One region of the Pediococcus acidilactici genome, then DNA from elsewhere that is predicted to be linked to it. Evidence: predicted binding sites of a transcription regulator. Region 1 holds the regulator's gene; the other holds the start of a gene.
What was found. The regulator CtsR, encoded in region 1, represses protease genes until heat stress. The targets are predictions, from matches to a motif close to TTGGTCAAAAAAGGTCAAANA.
Positions count from the first base shown of each region.

Region 2: the regulator CtsR is predicted to act here: its motif matches at 5,389-5,409, upstream of I6H64_RS05990 (ATP-dependent Clp protease ATP-binding subunit).

Region 1 covers NZ_CP066046.1:220,653-228,047, reverse strand. The annotation lists gene rpoB (DNA-directed RNA polymerase subunit beta) at 1-464, opposite strand, end outside; gene I6H64_RS01125 (ATP-dependent Clp protease ATP-binding subunit) at 693-3,164, opposite strand; gene I6H64_RS01120 (CtsR family transcriptional regulator) at 3,191-3,655, opposite strand; gene spxB (pyruvate oxidase) at 3,893-5,698, opposite strand; tRNA gene I6H64_RS01110 (tRNA-Pro) at 6,033-6,106, opposite strand; tRNA gene I6H64_RS01105 (tRNA-Arg) at 6,176-6,249, opposite strand; tRNA gene I6H64_RS01100 (tRNA-Arg) at 6,446-6,519, opposite strand; tRNA gene I6H64_RS01095 (tRNA-Gly) at 6,536-6,607, opposite strand; tRNA gene I6H64_RS01090 (tRNA-Thr) at 6,612-6,684, opposite strand; tRNA gene I6H64_RS01085 (tRNA-Leu) at 6,695-6,776, opposite strand; tRNA gene I6H64_RS01080 (tRNA-Val) at 6,811-6,883, opposite strand; gene serS (serine--tRNA ligase) at 7,123-7,395, opposite strand, start outside.
Region 2 covers NZ_CP066046.1:1,185,900-1,193,294, reverse strand. The annotation lists gene I6H64_RS06015 (LCP family glycopolymer transferase) at 1-515, shown strand, start outside; gene I6H64_RS06010 (hypothetical protein) at 527-763, shown strand; gene I6H64_RS06005 (helix-turn-helix domain-containing protein) at 1,047-1,301, shown strand; tRNA gene I6H64_RS06000 (tRNA-Arg) at 1,539-1,612, shown strand; gene I6H64_RS05995 (GMP reductase) at 1,920-2,897, shown strand; gene I6H64_RS05990 (ATP-dependent Clp protease ATP-binding subunit) at 3,121-5,328, opposite strand; gene I6H64_RS05985 (hypothetical protein) at 5,543-5,731, shown strand; gene I6H64_RS05980 (phosphocarrier protein HPr) at 5,874-6,140, shown strand; gene ptsP (phosphoenolpyruvate--protein phosphotransferase) at 6,140-7,395, shown strand, end outside.

The sequences.
Region 1 (7,395 bases):
CGATTATTTTTGTCAACGTCTAAGTTGTAATAAACCCCTGGTGAACGAACCAATTGTGAAACAATAACCCGTTCAGCACCATTAATAATGAAAGTTCCTTGTTCCGTCATTAATGGGAAGTCCCCAAAGAAGACGTCTTGAGACTTGATTTCACCCGTTTCATGGTTAGTCAACCGCAACGTAACGTGCAATGGCGCAGAGTAGTTTGCTTCATGTTCACGAGCTTCATCAACGGTATACTTTGGTTCTAACAACTGATAGTCAACGAACTCAAGTGACAATTTACCGGCAAAATCTTCAATCGGCATAATGTCGTTGAACATTTCCCGAAGACCTTCGTCTAAGAACCATTGGTACGAATCCGTTTGAATCTCGATTAAGTTTGGTAAATCGAGTACTTCTTTAATTCGTGCATAGCTCCGGCGCGTACGATGTTTACCATACTTAACTAAATGTCCTGCCAAGTTATTCACCTCTCCAATTTCTAAGACAAGTTAAATGTTACAATTTGATTACAAATTGATCCAGCACCTGTTTTTTAGCAAAAAAAAACCAAAAACAGTTCCTAATTCAAGAAACTATTTTTGCTTTTTTTCTAAAACACTGCGGACAATAGATCGCACTGTTTCATTTAACCCAGCTTTAACATACAGATTATATTCTATGCTCTTTTAAAAGCTTTGTCAAATCATTTATTTACTTGTACTGCTTACCGGTTTAGCATCCTTCACTTTAAAAGTGATTTTGTGGTTGCGGGCCCCGATCGTCACGTCGTCGCCTACCTTAACTTGCCCAGCAAGCAACATTTCACTAAGTTGATCTTCTACTTGTGTTTGAAGTGCTCGACGAATTGGGCGAGCACCGTATTCAGGATCAAACCCGGCTTCGGCTACCACGTCAATTGCGGCTGGAGTGAATTTCATGTTAATTCCTTGCGCACTCATCCGCCGAATAATATCCTTCGACATCAATTTTACAATTTGATGCAACTCTGGCTTGGTTAAGGAATGGAAGACAATCGTTTCGTCAATCCGGTTTAAGAATTCTGGTCGGAAACTTTGCTTCAAGACTTCCTTAACCTTTGCAGCCATTGCTTGGTAATCATCAGCCATGTTTTGGGCTCCAAAACCGACTGATTTTTCATCCCGCAACGCCGTCGCCCCTAAATTAGAAGTCATAATGATGATCGTATTTCTAAAGTCGACCCGGCGACCCTTCGAATCGGTCAAGAATCCATCATCGAAGACTTGGAGCAACAAATTAAACACGTCCGGATGGGCCTTTTCGACTTCATCAAATAAGACTACCGAGTATGGCTTTCGCCGAACTTGTTCGGTCAGTTGGCCACCTTCGTCATAGCCAACGTATCCAGGAGCCGAACCTACTAACCGGCTGGTGCTAAAACGTTCCATGTATTCCGACATGTCAATCCGGATCATGTTATCTTCTGAACCAAACATTACGTTAGCAAGGGTCTTCGCCAGCTCCGTCTTCCCTACCCCAGTTGGGCCAAGGAACATAAATGAACCAATTGGTCGTTTAGGATTTTTCAATCCGGACCGGGCCCGTCGGATTGCCCGAGCTACTGAAGAAACGGCCTCGTCTTGCCCAATTACGTGTTCGTGCAAGATTTTTTCTAAGTTAACCAACCGTTCCGATTCAGATTGCTTCATTTGAGTAACCGGCACCCCGGTCCAATCGGAAACAATTTGAGCAACGTCTTCACCAGTTTCTTGTAACTTATATTCAACTGGCTGTTCCGCTTCTGCTTGCCGGGCAGCTGCTCGTTCGACCTTTTTCCGCAGTTTCATTTCCTTTTTCCGAATTTCGGCCGCGGTTTCAAAGTCTTGGCGGTCAATGGCGGCTTCCTTATCTGCCTTCAACCGAGCTAACTTATCTTCGTCAGTTTCTCGTTTACTCTGCTTTTCGGCAGCGTCGATTCGAATCTTAGCGGCTGCTTCGTCAATTAAATCAATCGCCTTATCAGGAAGGAACCGATCGGAAATGTAACGAGCCGACAAGTTTACCGCCTGTTGAATTGCTTCATCAGTAATCCGAACTTTATGGTGTTCTTCATATTTTGGCCGGATTCCTTGTAAAATTTGGACTGCTTCTGCTTGGGTAGGTTCATCAACTTCTACCTTGGCAAACCGTCGTTCTAAAGCTGCATCCGCTTCAATATATTTTTGATATTCATTTAGGGTTGTCGCCCCGATGGTTTGTAGTTCTCCACGCGCTAACGCCGGTTTCAAGATGTTGGAAGCATCAATGGCACCTTCCGCACCACCAGCCCCGATTAAGGTGTGCAATTCGTCAATAAATAGGATAACTTTGCCATCTTGGCGAATTTCTTCGATAACCTTCTTCAAGCGGTCTTCAAATTCGCCCCGGTACTTGGTTCCCGCAACCAACGCACCCATTTCAAGCATCATCAAGCGTTTGTTTTTCATATCTTCAGGCACGTCATCGGCAATGATTCGTTGTGCGAGACCTTCCGCAATCGCCGTTTTACCAACTCCAGGTTCCCCAATCAATACCGGGTTGTTCTTGGTTCGCCGACTCAAAATTTGAATAACCCGTCGGAGTTCGTTTTCTCGCCCGATCATTGGGTCAATTTTGCCGGCTTCCGCCATGGCAGTTAAATCCCGGGCAACCGAATCCAACGTTGGAGTTCCCTTCGTTGTCGTCGCCCGTTGCTTAGCACGCCGACTTTGGGTTGCTGGGTTAACCCCCAGCTTACGTAACGTTACTTTACGGACGTCCGCAACGTCAGTATCCAACGCTAACAGAACTCGCGAAGATAAGATGGTCTCATCTTGAATCAGCGCTAATAGAATGTGTTCTGTACCAATCTTAGCAGCTTTTAATTGCCGCGCTTGGTCTCCCGCATTCGCTAAAATCTCTTTAGCCTTTGGCGAATATGGCAAGTAATCATTTTTGGTTAAGCGTAAGTTGCCGTAACCCGTAAACTGCTCAATTTCTTCAATTACATCAATTTCGGTGACATTAAATTGTTCTAACACACTGTGGGCAACGCCGTTGTTTTCAATCGTTAGTGCTAATAGTAAATGCTCCGTTCCCACCGCGGGATGTTTAAACCGTTTGGCTTGCTCTTGAGCAATAATTAACACGTTGCGTGCGCTAGGAGTAAATAAATTTTCCATTGTCCACCTGTCTTTCTCTAAACTCGTTACTCATATCGAAGGTGATTTAAAACTCCGATAATGATTTTTGCGCGAATCTGGTCTTCTAGTTTCCGATCGCCAATGTTTAAGGTACTCTTGGCAATTGTTGCAGCTAGTAGATTAGCTTCCCGCTTACTTAAAACCGCATCTTCATATAAACTGCTTAAAATAGAAATTGCGTCTCGTTCATTAATTGAATCGCCAATCACCCGGATCAACGAATCTAATACGTCAATATCATCTAGCAATTTAACTTTTTCAATCCGGATATAGCCACCGCCGCCGCGCTTACTTTCAACTAAATAACCGTTTTGGATGGTAAACCGGGTTTTAATTACGTAGTTAATTTGGGATGGTACTACGTCAAACTGATCCGCAATTTCAGAACGCCGAATCTCAACTTCCTCCGAATCAGCTAAAATTTCTTTCAAGTATCGCTCGATTATATCCGAAATATTCTGTCCTTGCATAACGACCACCTCTCCCTACTTTGACTAATATTGACTATTATTATACGAAACTGGTCGGCAATTGTAAAAGATATTGTTCAAAATTATCGGTATTAACCGGTTTCACGGTATTTTTCCGTTCTTGGGCTAAGAGCACAAAAAGAAGTGGCGTTTAGAATTTAATTAAATTCCGCTTCCACTTCTTTTCTGAAGGTTTCTATCTTATTTTAAATGAGTTTAAAATGCAAGCTTAGTAAACTATTTTTCCACACCAAACTTAGCAAAGTAATCCGTTAACGGCTTCAATTCGGCTCCATCGTAGTCGCTAAAGAAATCACTGACTGACTTTTCACCGTGGGTTGCTTGATAAGCAGCCGAGATCTTTTCGGTGAAGTTTGCCGCTTGATTGTCGAATTCCAATTCTTCAACAGGCAATCCCCGTTGGTCGGTAATTTTAGCATCAATTACTACTGGTTCGCCAGCTTTTTGATATTCTAACGCCTTATCAAAGGCCGCTGGTAATTCATCTAAGGTTCTAATTGTAATTCCCTTTGCACCCATCGCTTCCGCAATTTTGGCATAGTCAGCGTCTTCAAGATCAATTCCAGAATGATTCATTTGAATATCATCTTGTTCTGACTTAATAAAGTTAAGGGTTTGGTTAGAAGTGATGATGTTAATAATTGGCAAGTGGTATTTCACTTCGGTCAACAAGTCGTGAATTACCATTGAAGCTGCCCCATCTCCTGAAATACTAAACACTTGCCGGTCTGGATATGCAAGTTTTGCTGCGATTGCAGCCGGAATTCCGTAGCCCATCGTGGCAAATAATGCAGAAATCGTCCACTGCTTATCGCCCTTCAAATCAAGGAAGCGGAAGGAGTTGATGATGTTGTCACCAGTATCAATGCCAAAGACCGCATCTTTATCCGCAATCCGGTTAATTTCCCGATAAATTTGTTCGTAAGATAGCGGACCGTCCGCCTTCTTCATTAACTTATTCAAGTATGCTTTCCAATCTTGCATGTCGGCAACCGTTGCTTGGTAGAATGGCCGATTTTCAACAGCTTCGGACCGTTCCAAAACTTTTTCCAAGAACTTGCCCGAATCCGCCCAGATTCCTAAGTCCAAGAAGTGATGACGTCCGAATTGAGATTCGTCGTTGTCAATTTGAACAAACTTGAAATCATGAGTCCGGTAAACTAGGTTGGCAAACGGGAAGTCAGCGCCGAGCGCAATCACTAAGTCAGCAGTTGCAAAGGCTTCGTCAGCTGCCTTGGATGCTGCCCGGTTAGTGGTACCCAAGTTACCTTCCCAATCATCGTCAACCTTACCTTTTGCTAGACCAGTAATGGTTACGGGGATTTGTAGTTTTTCAGCAACTTTCTTCAAGAGATCTTGATGGTCCTTAATTCCGGAACCCACGTGGAAGACTGGTCGTTTAGCTTCGCGAACCATCTTCAAGAATTGATCTACTTCTTCGTCAGTTGGTGTTTGTTTAGGAGTTTGCTTTTCTAATAACGCAGTCGAAGCATAATTTACGTCCGGAATCTGAACGTAACCGAAATCATTAGGAATTACCACTACCGCTGGTCCGCGGTTTTTGTACGCTGCCCGAATAGCCTTATCAACCACGTATGGAAGACTTTCCGGGGTCATTACGCAGCGGTCATAAACGGCCACGTCCTGGAACATTGGAACTTCAGGAAATTCCTGGAAGAAATCGTAATTCATGTTGCTATGAGGTACTTGCCCAACTAGTGCCAACACGGGGGTATGGTCTTCCTTAGCGTCATATAAACCATTCAACATGTTAACCGCACCGGGACCTGCTGAACCAAAGGCAACTCCAATCTTGCCGGTTAGCTTTGCTTCAGCAGCGGCAGCGAGGGCGCCAACTTGTTCATGGCGAACTTGCACATATTGGATTCGATCCTTTTCTAGGTCTAAAGCGTTCATTGTTGAATTAAACGAACCACCTGGATATCCAAAAACACGTTTAATATCCCAAGCCTGAAGGACTCTTAACATTGCGACACTTGCTGGTACAGTCTTTTCACTCATCTAAACTTACCTCGATTTTTTATTTGTAATGATGTAACCGATTACAAATATTAATTTACAACTATACTTACTTTATGTCAACATTTTTGTCTGCGCTAACGAATATCGTGGATTTTAAGCACCCTGTTTCGGATTTTTTCCCTAGATAAATTCATCTCATAAGTAATCACTTACCCTAACTAATTCCGCAACAGGTACTGGAAACTTCCGCTCAGGCTCAAAAATAAAAAGCATTTTCCAAGAACTTAAAATTCTTGCAAAACGCTTTTTATTTCGGTGACTTGGGTAGTGACCAATATGATCAAAAAGTCACTTTATTCGCTTAATCGATAAATCGGGAAAACAGGATTTGAACCTGCGACCCCCACGTCCCGAACGTGGTGCTCTACCAAGCTGAGCTATTTCCCGAGCAACTTCGTATTAGAAGCTTAAAAATGAAAAAGCACTACTCAGCCATGCTGACCAATGCTTAATCAATGCACCCAGTAGGACTCGAACCTACAACCTTCTGATTCGTAGTCAGACACTCTATCCAGTTGCGCTATGGGTGCAAATAATCAATCGTTAAGAATACTCGCAAGAGCCTTCCAGCACTTAAAAATTATATCACAAAACTTAATTTTCGCAATCGCTGTTTTTCACAATGGCGCACTTTGCCAATTAGGCAATTTCAAAATAATCCGAATCTCCCGTCACGTTGGTTCAGGACACAAAAAAACGCCAATCCAACGATTGACGTTTAAAGGATGCACCCAGCAGGAGTCGAACCTGCAACCTTCTGATTCGTAGTCAGACACTCTATCCAGTTGCGCTATGGGTGCATAATTATTAAGTTAAAGCGGAAGACGGGATTCGAACCCGCGACCCCCACCATGGCAAGGTGATGTTCTACCACTGAACTACTTCCGCAAAATGCCGACTAGAGGATTCGAACCTCCGACCCTCTGTTTACAAGACAGATGCTCTGCCAACTGAGCTAAGTCGGCTTAATCCCTATGCGGGCGAAGGGATTCGAACCCCCACACCTTTCGATACAAGAACCTAAATCTTGCGCGTCTGCCAATTCCGCCACGCCCGCATGTAACATTTAAAACCACTGAGAATAATCTCAATGGAGGATACAGGGCTCGAACCTGTGACCTCCTGCTTGTAAGGCAGATGCTCTCCCAACTGAGCTAATCCTCCATAAACCTCGTGAACACATTTATATATAATACGGATTAAACCATTAGTTGTCAATCACTTTTTTAAACTTTTTTTCGAAACTCTAAATTAAACCGTTTGCTACGAATGATTGCCCACTACATCGGCACGTAAAATGGTTAAAAAAATAAGGATTAACCTTCTGCAATAAAAGATTAATCCTTATTTATAAGCATCTTGGATAAAACACCAAGCCCTGCCGTTATTTTTAACCTAAATTATTAATTTTTACCAATTACCTTGGTTCCTTGCATATATGGCACCAAAACGTCTGGAACGGTAACCGTACCATCTTCATTTTGGTAGTTTTCCAAAATTGCGGCTACCGTCCGGCCAACAGCAAGTCCCGAACCATTTAACGTGTGGACATACTGTAACTTACCATTTTCATCGCGGTAACGAATGTGAGCACGACGCGCTTGGAAATCAGTGGTGTTCGAGCAACTTGAAATTTCGCGGTACTTGTTTTGCGCTGGAATCCATACTTCTAAGTC
Region 2 (7,395 bases), 970 kb from region 1:
TTACTCCAACGCTCAGCTTTACGTATGATGGTTATACCTTTAAAAAGGGTGTCAAGACTCACATGGACGGGAAGAAGGCGCTGGCTTACTCCCGGATGCGTTACGACGACCCGCAAAACGATTACGGGCGTCAGACTAGACAAAGGGCAGTGTTAACTGCTATCCTTGGCAAGAGCAGTTCGGTTTCAGCATTGCTTAACAAAGATTTTATCGATTCGATTGCTAACGAAACCCAGACCGACTTTACGTTTGGTAACCTAGTGGACTTGGCAAAGAATTACCGGGCCGCATCGAAGAACATTGAAGAAACCCATGCTCAAGGCAGTGGTCAAATGGTCAATGGACAATCGATGGAAATTGTTTCCCACACCGAGTTACAACGGGTGACTGATTTCATAAGAAAAGGCCTCGGCTTGAAGCACGCCGAAACCGGAACTGCGGCGTTATCAGCTAATGGAGCTGCTAACGTAAGTAATAGTCAGGTAGAGAGTGAAAACATTAATGCAGGGAATTAAAGGAGATAATAATGGCGGATAAGGAAAAAGTTGACGAAAAGAAACCATTTGATGTAGGCGATGAAGTTACGGTGAAGAAAACTGATCTTCTACCAACTGGTTTTGCAGGAACCGTTGGAAAAGTCTATGAAAACTCAATTTTAATCGAAATTGACCCAGCCAGCGTTGCTAATTCACGTTCAGAGGAATTGCACGATTTACATGGTCGGGTTGTAGTACGGATGAGTGAAGCAACTAAAAAAGCTTAAGCCTCCTCTAGGAACTCCAAATCGGGTAAAAAGAGCCGGTTTGGAGTTTTTTATTATATTTATTGTTCTTGATCTTTTTCTTTGTGGTAAAATACAGTATGCCCGTTTTTGTTTATTATCTTGTGATACATAGGGGGGAGTAGCTAGTATTTTAAAAAAGATTAAGTTTGAGCCTATTACAAGCCATACGACAGTTTTTTTGCTAATATAAGTGTAAACAAGATTTACCATTTAGATAACAAGATATTTTGCGAATTTGAATGCAGAGAAAAGAGGAATGAGTATGTCAAAAAATTTAAAAATTGACCTTAACACAGATGAATTAATCGGAAGTCGTGAAGCAAGCCTAATGTGGGGCAAGCAAAAGGATTACGTACGAACAATCTACAACAAGTATCCAGAACGCTTCCCAACGGGCACAATTCGGAAATTTGGTAAGCAATTAATCGTTACACGCGAAGGCATGGAAAGTGTAACGGGGATTAAGTACGAAGACTTGGATAAGAAAAACATTGAAAAGGCAAAGCTTCCTAGATAATTTTTTGAAATACTAGGTTACACCAGCTTGAAAAATTTTCAAATTCGAGCATTGTTCTGAACGAGGTTTCAGAAATCACGAACCGTCCATATTTGTTAGACAAAAATCTAATAATTACTGGGGACGGTTTTTTTAGTTGTCTAGGGACTGAATAAGGGATGCCTTTTAGGAATGGCGCTACTAATCTGACAGGACAACTTTACAGAATTTAAAATTCATGCAATACTAAATTGTTAGGTCTCCGTGGCTCAACTGGATAGAGCAATCGCCTCCTAAGCGATAGGTTGCGAGTTCGATTCTCGCCGGGGACATTGTTATATGGCTTGAAGCATTGCGGACAAAGGGATTTCGAAAGAAAGTGCCAACCAAATGCCTTTCAAGAAGCATCCAACGATTTAAAAGTTGGGTGCTTTTTTGTTTACGGATCAATTACACTAGAATCACGGGAGAAATGGTGAATAATTCGCATAATGACATTATCATTAGATGATAAGAAATATATTAACGATTTATTAGGTGAGAAAACGAACTTTTTAAACTTGTTTTGTTGATAAAGTTAGTGTATATTATTGCTTGGTGGCGATTGGCCATTAATTTAATCAATTCGAGGGGACCAGAATGAAAGTATTTGATTATGAAGACATTCAACTAATTCCAGCTAAGTGTGTTGTTCGCAGCCGTAGTGAATGTGATCCAACAGTTGAATTGGGAAAACATACGTTTAAGCTACCGGTAGTGCCGGCTAATATGCAGACCATTATCAACGAAGAAATTGCGGAAAAGTTAGCGGCAGATGGCTATTTTTACATCATGCACCGTTTTGAACCAGAAACTCGGTTAGCTTTTGTCAAAAAAATGAAGGCTAAAGGATTGATTTCTTCTATTAGTGTGGGTGTTAAAGACGGCGAATACGACTTTATTGACGAATTAGCTGCTAAGAATTTAGTCCCTGACTACATTACGATTGACGTGGCCCACGGGCATGCGCAAACTGTAATTGACATGATTCATTACATTAAAGAAAAATTACCAGAAAGTTTCGTGATTGCTGGAAACGTCGGGACTCCTGAAGGGGTTCGTGAACTAGAAAGTGCCGGCGCGGACGCAACTAAAATTGGAATTGGACCAGGAAAGGTCTGCATTACTAAGTTAAAGACTGGCTTTGGAACCGGCGGCTGGCAGCTATCAGCTTTACGTTGGTGTGCAAAAGTTGCTCGTAAGCCACTGATTGCCGATGGCGGAATCCGGAACCACGGGGACATTGCAAAATCAATTCGCTTTGGGGCAACCATGGTGATGATTGGTTCGTTATTTGCAGGACATATCGAATCACCAGGGGAAACCAAGGTGGAAGATGGTGTCACCTATAAGGAATACTTCGGTAGTGCTTCTCAATACCAAAAGGGAGAGGCGAAAAACGTCGAAGGAAAGAAGATTTGGATTCATCAACGCGGACATTTAGCGGATACGTTGAAGGCAATGCGAGAAGATTTGCAGTCGGCGATTTCATATGCGGGAGGACGCGATTTGGAATCGATTAGAAAGGTCGACTACGTAATTGTGAAGAATTCGATTTTTAATGGGGATATATTATAAGAGTGCTCTGAAACCTGGGCAGCTTTTGAGGATTAACGAAGTTAAGGCGTTGATTGCGGTTTAGGCAATCGGCGCCTTAATTTGGTTAACCGGAAAAAGCTAGGTTCCAGAGCACGTTTCGGCTACGCAGCGACTCAAAAGCCCACCAAACAGAACAAAAAAACGGGGCCAGAATTTCAGCAATGAAATCCTGGTCCCATTTTTAAAAGAAACTAATCAGAAATTATTTTTTGTCGTCAGGGGCAACTTCAATCTTGTCGTCCTTGATGCGAGCAATTAATTGTTTTTCACTTGGGTGATCGAGGTAGAAGTCCGCGATCCGATCTTCAATTTGCTCTTGGATGACCCGCCGCAATGGCCGAGCACCCATCTTAGGATCGTATCCAAGTTCGACAAGGCGTTCTTCCACTGGTTTGGTAACGTTCACGTGCAAGCCTTGGGTTGCTAGCATCTTGTTAACGTCGGCAATCATCAAGTCCACGATTTGCATTAGGTTATCCTTAGTCAACGCGTGGAATTCAACGATGTCGTCAAACCGGTTAAGGAATTCAGGCTTGAAGTAGTTGCCAAGTTTGTCGAGTACGGAATGGGTCTTACCTTGCATTGCCGCACCGAAACCAACGTCGGCTTCAACGTCGCCTGATCCAGCATTAGAAGTCATGATGATGATCGTATCCTTGAAGCTGACCGTCCGACCTTGTGAATCAGTCAAACGACCGTCGTCAAGAATTTGTAAGAACATGTGCATCACGTCTGGATGAGCTTTTTCTACTTCATCAAGCAAAATCAAGCTGTAAGGGTGCCGCCGAACTTGTTCGGTTAATTGGCCAGCTTCTTCGTAGCCCACGTACCCTGGAGGCGAACCGATCAATTTAGATATTGAATGTGGCTCCATATATTCACTCATGTCAAAACGAATCATGGCATCTTTGGAACCAAAGAGTTGATCAGCTAATTGTTTAGCCAATTCAGTCTTACCAACTCCGGTAGGACCAACGAAGAGGAACGAACCGATTGGCCGTCCGGTTCCGTTAAGTCCGATCCGGTTTCGCCGAATTGCTCGAGAAATCTTATCAACTGCTTCGTCTTGACCAATAACATGCGCTTTTAAGTTGCTAGCAAGGTTTTGCAACTGTTCTTGCTCTTGTTTTTGCAAGTCGCCGACCGGAATGTCCGTCTTTGATTCGATGATCTTTTCCATATCCTCTGCGGTAATGGTTGGTTCATCTTCCTTATTAGTTGCGCCATCCTTGTTCTTTTCTAACTTAGAAACTTGGTCACGGTAGTAGGCTGCTTTTTCGTAGTCTTCCGATTCCAGAGCCTTCTTCTTTTCAGCTTCGGCTTCGTCAATTTTCTTTTGAATGGTTTCCGGATCCGCTACGTTGATGGTTAAGTTCTTCTTTGAGCCGGCTTCATCAAGAAGGTCGATTGCCTTATCTGGCAAGTACCGGTCTTGAATATACCGTTTAGACAACTTAACCGCCGCCACGATCGCGTCGTCAGTGTAGTGAACGTGGTGGTAATCTTCGTACTTCTTTTGGATACCTTTCAAAATCTTGATTGCTTCTTCTTCACTAGGTTCGTCGACTTGAACGGGTTGCAACCGGCGAGCAAGCGCCGCATCCTTTTCAATGTCCCGGAACTCTTTCAAAGTGGTGGCTCCGACCAGTTGGAAGTCACCCCGTGCAAGGGCAGGCTTCAAAACGTTTCCGGCGTCCATGCCGCCTTCCGCATTTCCGGCACCTACAATTTCGTGAATTTCATCAATGAAGACGATTAAGTCCGGATTATTTTGAACTTCCTTCATTAATTCCTGCATCCGTTGTTCGAATTGACCACGAATTCCGGTGCCTTGAACTAATGAAACGACGTCCAAACGAATAATTTGCTTATTCAATAATTTTTGTGGTACTGAGCCTTCCACAATCCGTTGTGCCAGACCTTCAACTACCGCAGTTTTACCAACTCCGGCTTCACCAATTAAAACCGGGTTGTTCTTGGTCCGTCGATTCAAAATTTCAATAACGCGTTCAATTTCTTTATCACGACCGATCACGGGGTCGATCTTTCCTTGTTTTGCTAAATCTGTTAAGTTTAAACCGTATTGGCCTAGAAGAGAGCTTCCGTTACCGCCGTTAGGGTTGTTTCCACCGCCGCGGCCTGCTTGAGTAGGGGGAACTTGTTGTCCGTACATATCTTCCGGACGACTTACGTTGCCACCTTGCATTGCACGGAAAATGTCGTCTAAGTTACCAAATCCAAATGGATCTTGTGCCATACGCGCACCTCCATTTCCATTATTGTTATTAAGTTGTTGGTTCTTCAAAAGTTGATAGCAATTTTGACAAAGGTTAACCTCTGTCCTTCGACCATTCACGTTAGTATATAGATGAATGGTTGCTTCGTTCTTATGACAATTTTGACAAAGCATGTGCTGTCTCCCTTCTATAATGAAGTTATGAAAGAAACTAATCAGCCATTACGTCAAAAAAGTTTGACCAATATTGACCATAACTAAATTATACACGCTCTTTTAAATTGTGCAAGGAGTTTGATTCAAAATTGGAAAAAGTTATTGTGGAGGCGCCAGTATTGTAAAAATTAGTATAAAGGTATAGAATAAATAAGCTAAATGAGGTGTTAAAATGCGTGATTATTTGAAGCTTTTAAATGATTTAAAAGATGGGGTACTCGATGAGTTAACGATCACTGCTGAAGAGTTTCAAGACTTCCAACCGGTTTTTATGGATTTTCCGGAACGCAAGCAGCTGATCGGTGAAGCCCAGCGTGGCGGAACAATTACTTACCGCTACGAGAATAACAAAAAACAATAAGGTAGTTGATTTTTGTTTTATGTAAGGGCTTGCTTTAAGGCTCGTAAATTGATATTATCTTGTCAAAGGCTTGTAAATGGATGACGCGACAAGCAACTTCATTTATAGCAAAATTTAGTGTTACTAAGGAGAGAAATATATTATGGAAAAACGCGACTTTCATGTAATTGCAGAAACAGGTATTCATGCTCGTCCAGCAACATTGTTGGTACAAGCAGCAAGCAAGTTCAACTCGGACATTCAATTAACATACAAGGACAAGTCTGTTAACTTGAAGTCAATCATGGGTGTAATGTCACTTGGTGTTGGCCAAGGCGCAGACGTTACAATCTCTGCTGACGGTGACGACGAAGCTGACGCAATCGCTGCACTTGAAGACACAATGAAGAAAGAAGGCCTTTCCGAATAATGACTGGGACATTAAAGGGTATAGCAGCTAGTGATGGAATTGCCATCGCTAAAGCTTACTTAATGGTGGATCCCGATCTTTCTTTCGAAAAGAAGACTATTACGGATGTCGATGCTGAAATTAATCGTCTCCATGATGCTTTAGAACAGTCTAAAAAGGAACTAACCCTTATTAAAGCTAAAGCTGCTGAAAATCTTGGAGCTGAAGAAGCAGAAGTTTTTGAAGCTCATCTAACGATTCTTTCAGATCCAGAGTTGATTGGTAACATTGAAGATAAGATCAAAAATGATACCATCAACGCTGAAGAAGCTACAAAAGAAGTGACTGACAATTTCATCGCGATGTTTGAAGCAATGACCGACAATGCTTACATGCAAGAACGGGCTGCAGATATTCGTGACGTTACTAAACGGTTGATGAGTCACTTACTTGGTGTTGAATTGCCAAATCCAGCTTTGATCGACTCCGAAGTCATCATTGTTGCTCACGATTTAACACCTAGTGACACGGCCCAATTGGATCGTCGTTACGTTAAAGGTTTCATCACTGATATTGGTGGACGGACTTCACATTCGGCCATTATGTCGCGGACCTTGGAAATTCCTGCGGTAGTGGGTTCTGAAAAGGCTACTACTAGCGTTAAGCAAGGCGATATGATGATTGTCGATGGTTTAACTGGGGATGCGCTAATCAATCCTTCCGATGATGAAATCAAAGAATACGAACAAAAGAGTGCAGATTTCAAAGCTCAAAAAGCTGAATGGGAAAAGTTAAAGAATGAACGGACCGTTTCTAAAGACGGCGTTCACTTTGACTTAGCTGCTAACGTTGGTACTCCAGATGACTTACAAGGTGTTCTGGATAACGGCGGTGAAGCAGTTGGTTTATTCCGTTCTGAATTCTTGTACATGAATGCTTCTGAATTACCTTCTGAAGATCAACAATTTGAAGCTTACAAAAAAGTTGTTGAAGGAATGAATGGTAAGCAAGTTGTAGTTCGGACTATGGATATTGGTGGAGATAAGGACCTTCCTTACTTACCATTACCTGAAGAAATGAATCCGTTCTTAGGCTACCGGGCAATCCGGATTAGTTTAGACCGCACGGATTTGTTCCGGACCCAATTACGGGCTCTTCTTCGTGCTTCAGCATACGGTAAGCTAGCAATTATGTTCCCAATGATTGCTACGGTAGCTGAATTCAAGAAGGCTCGGGCAATTTACGACGACGAGCGTCAAAAAATGATCGATGCAGG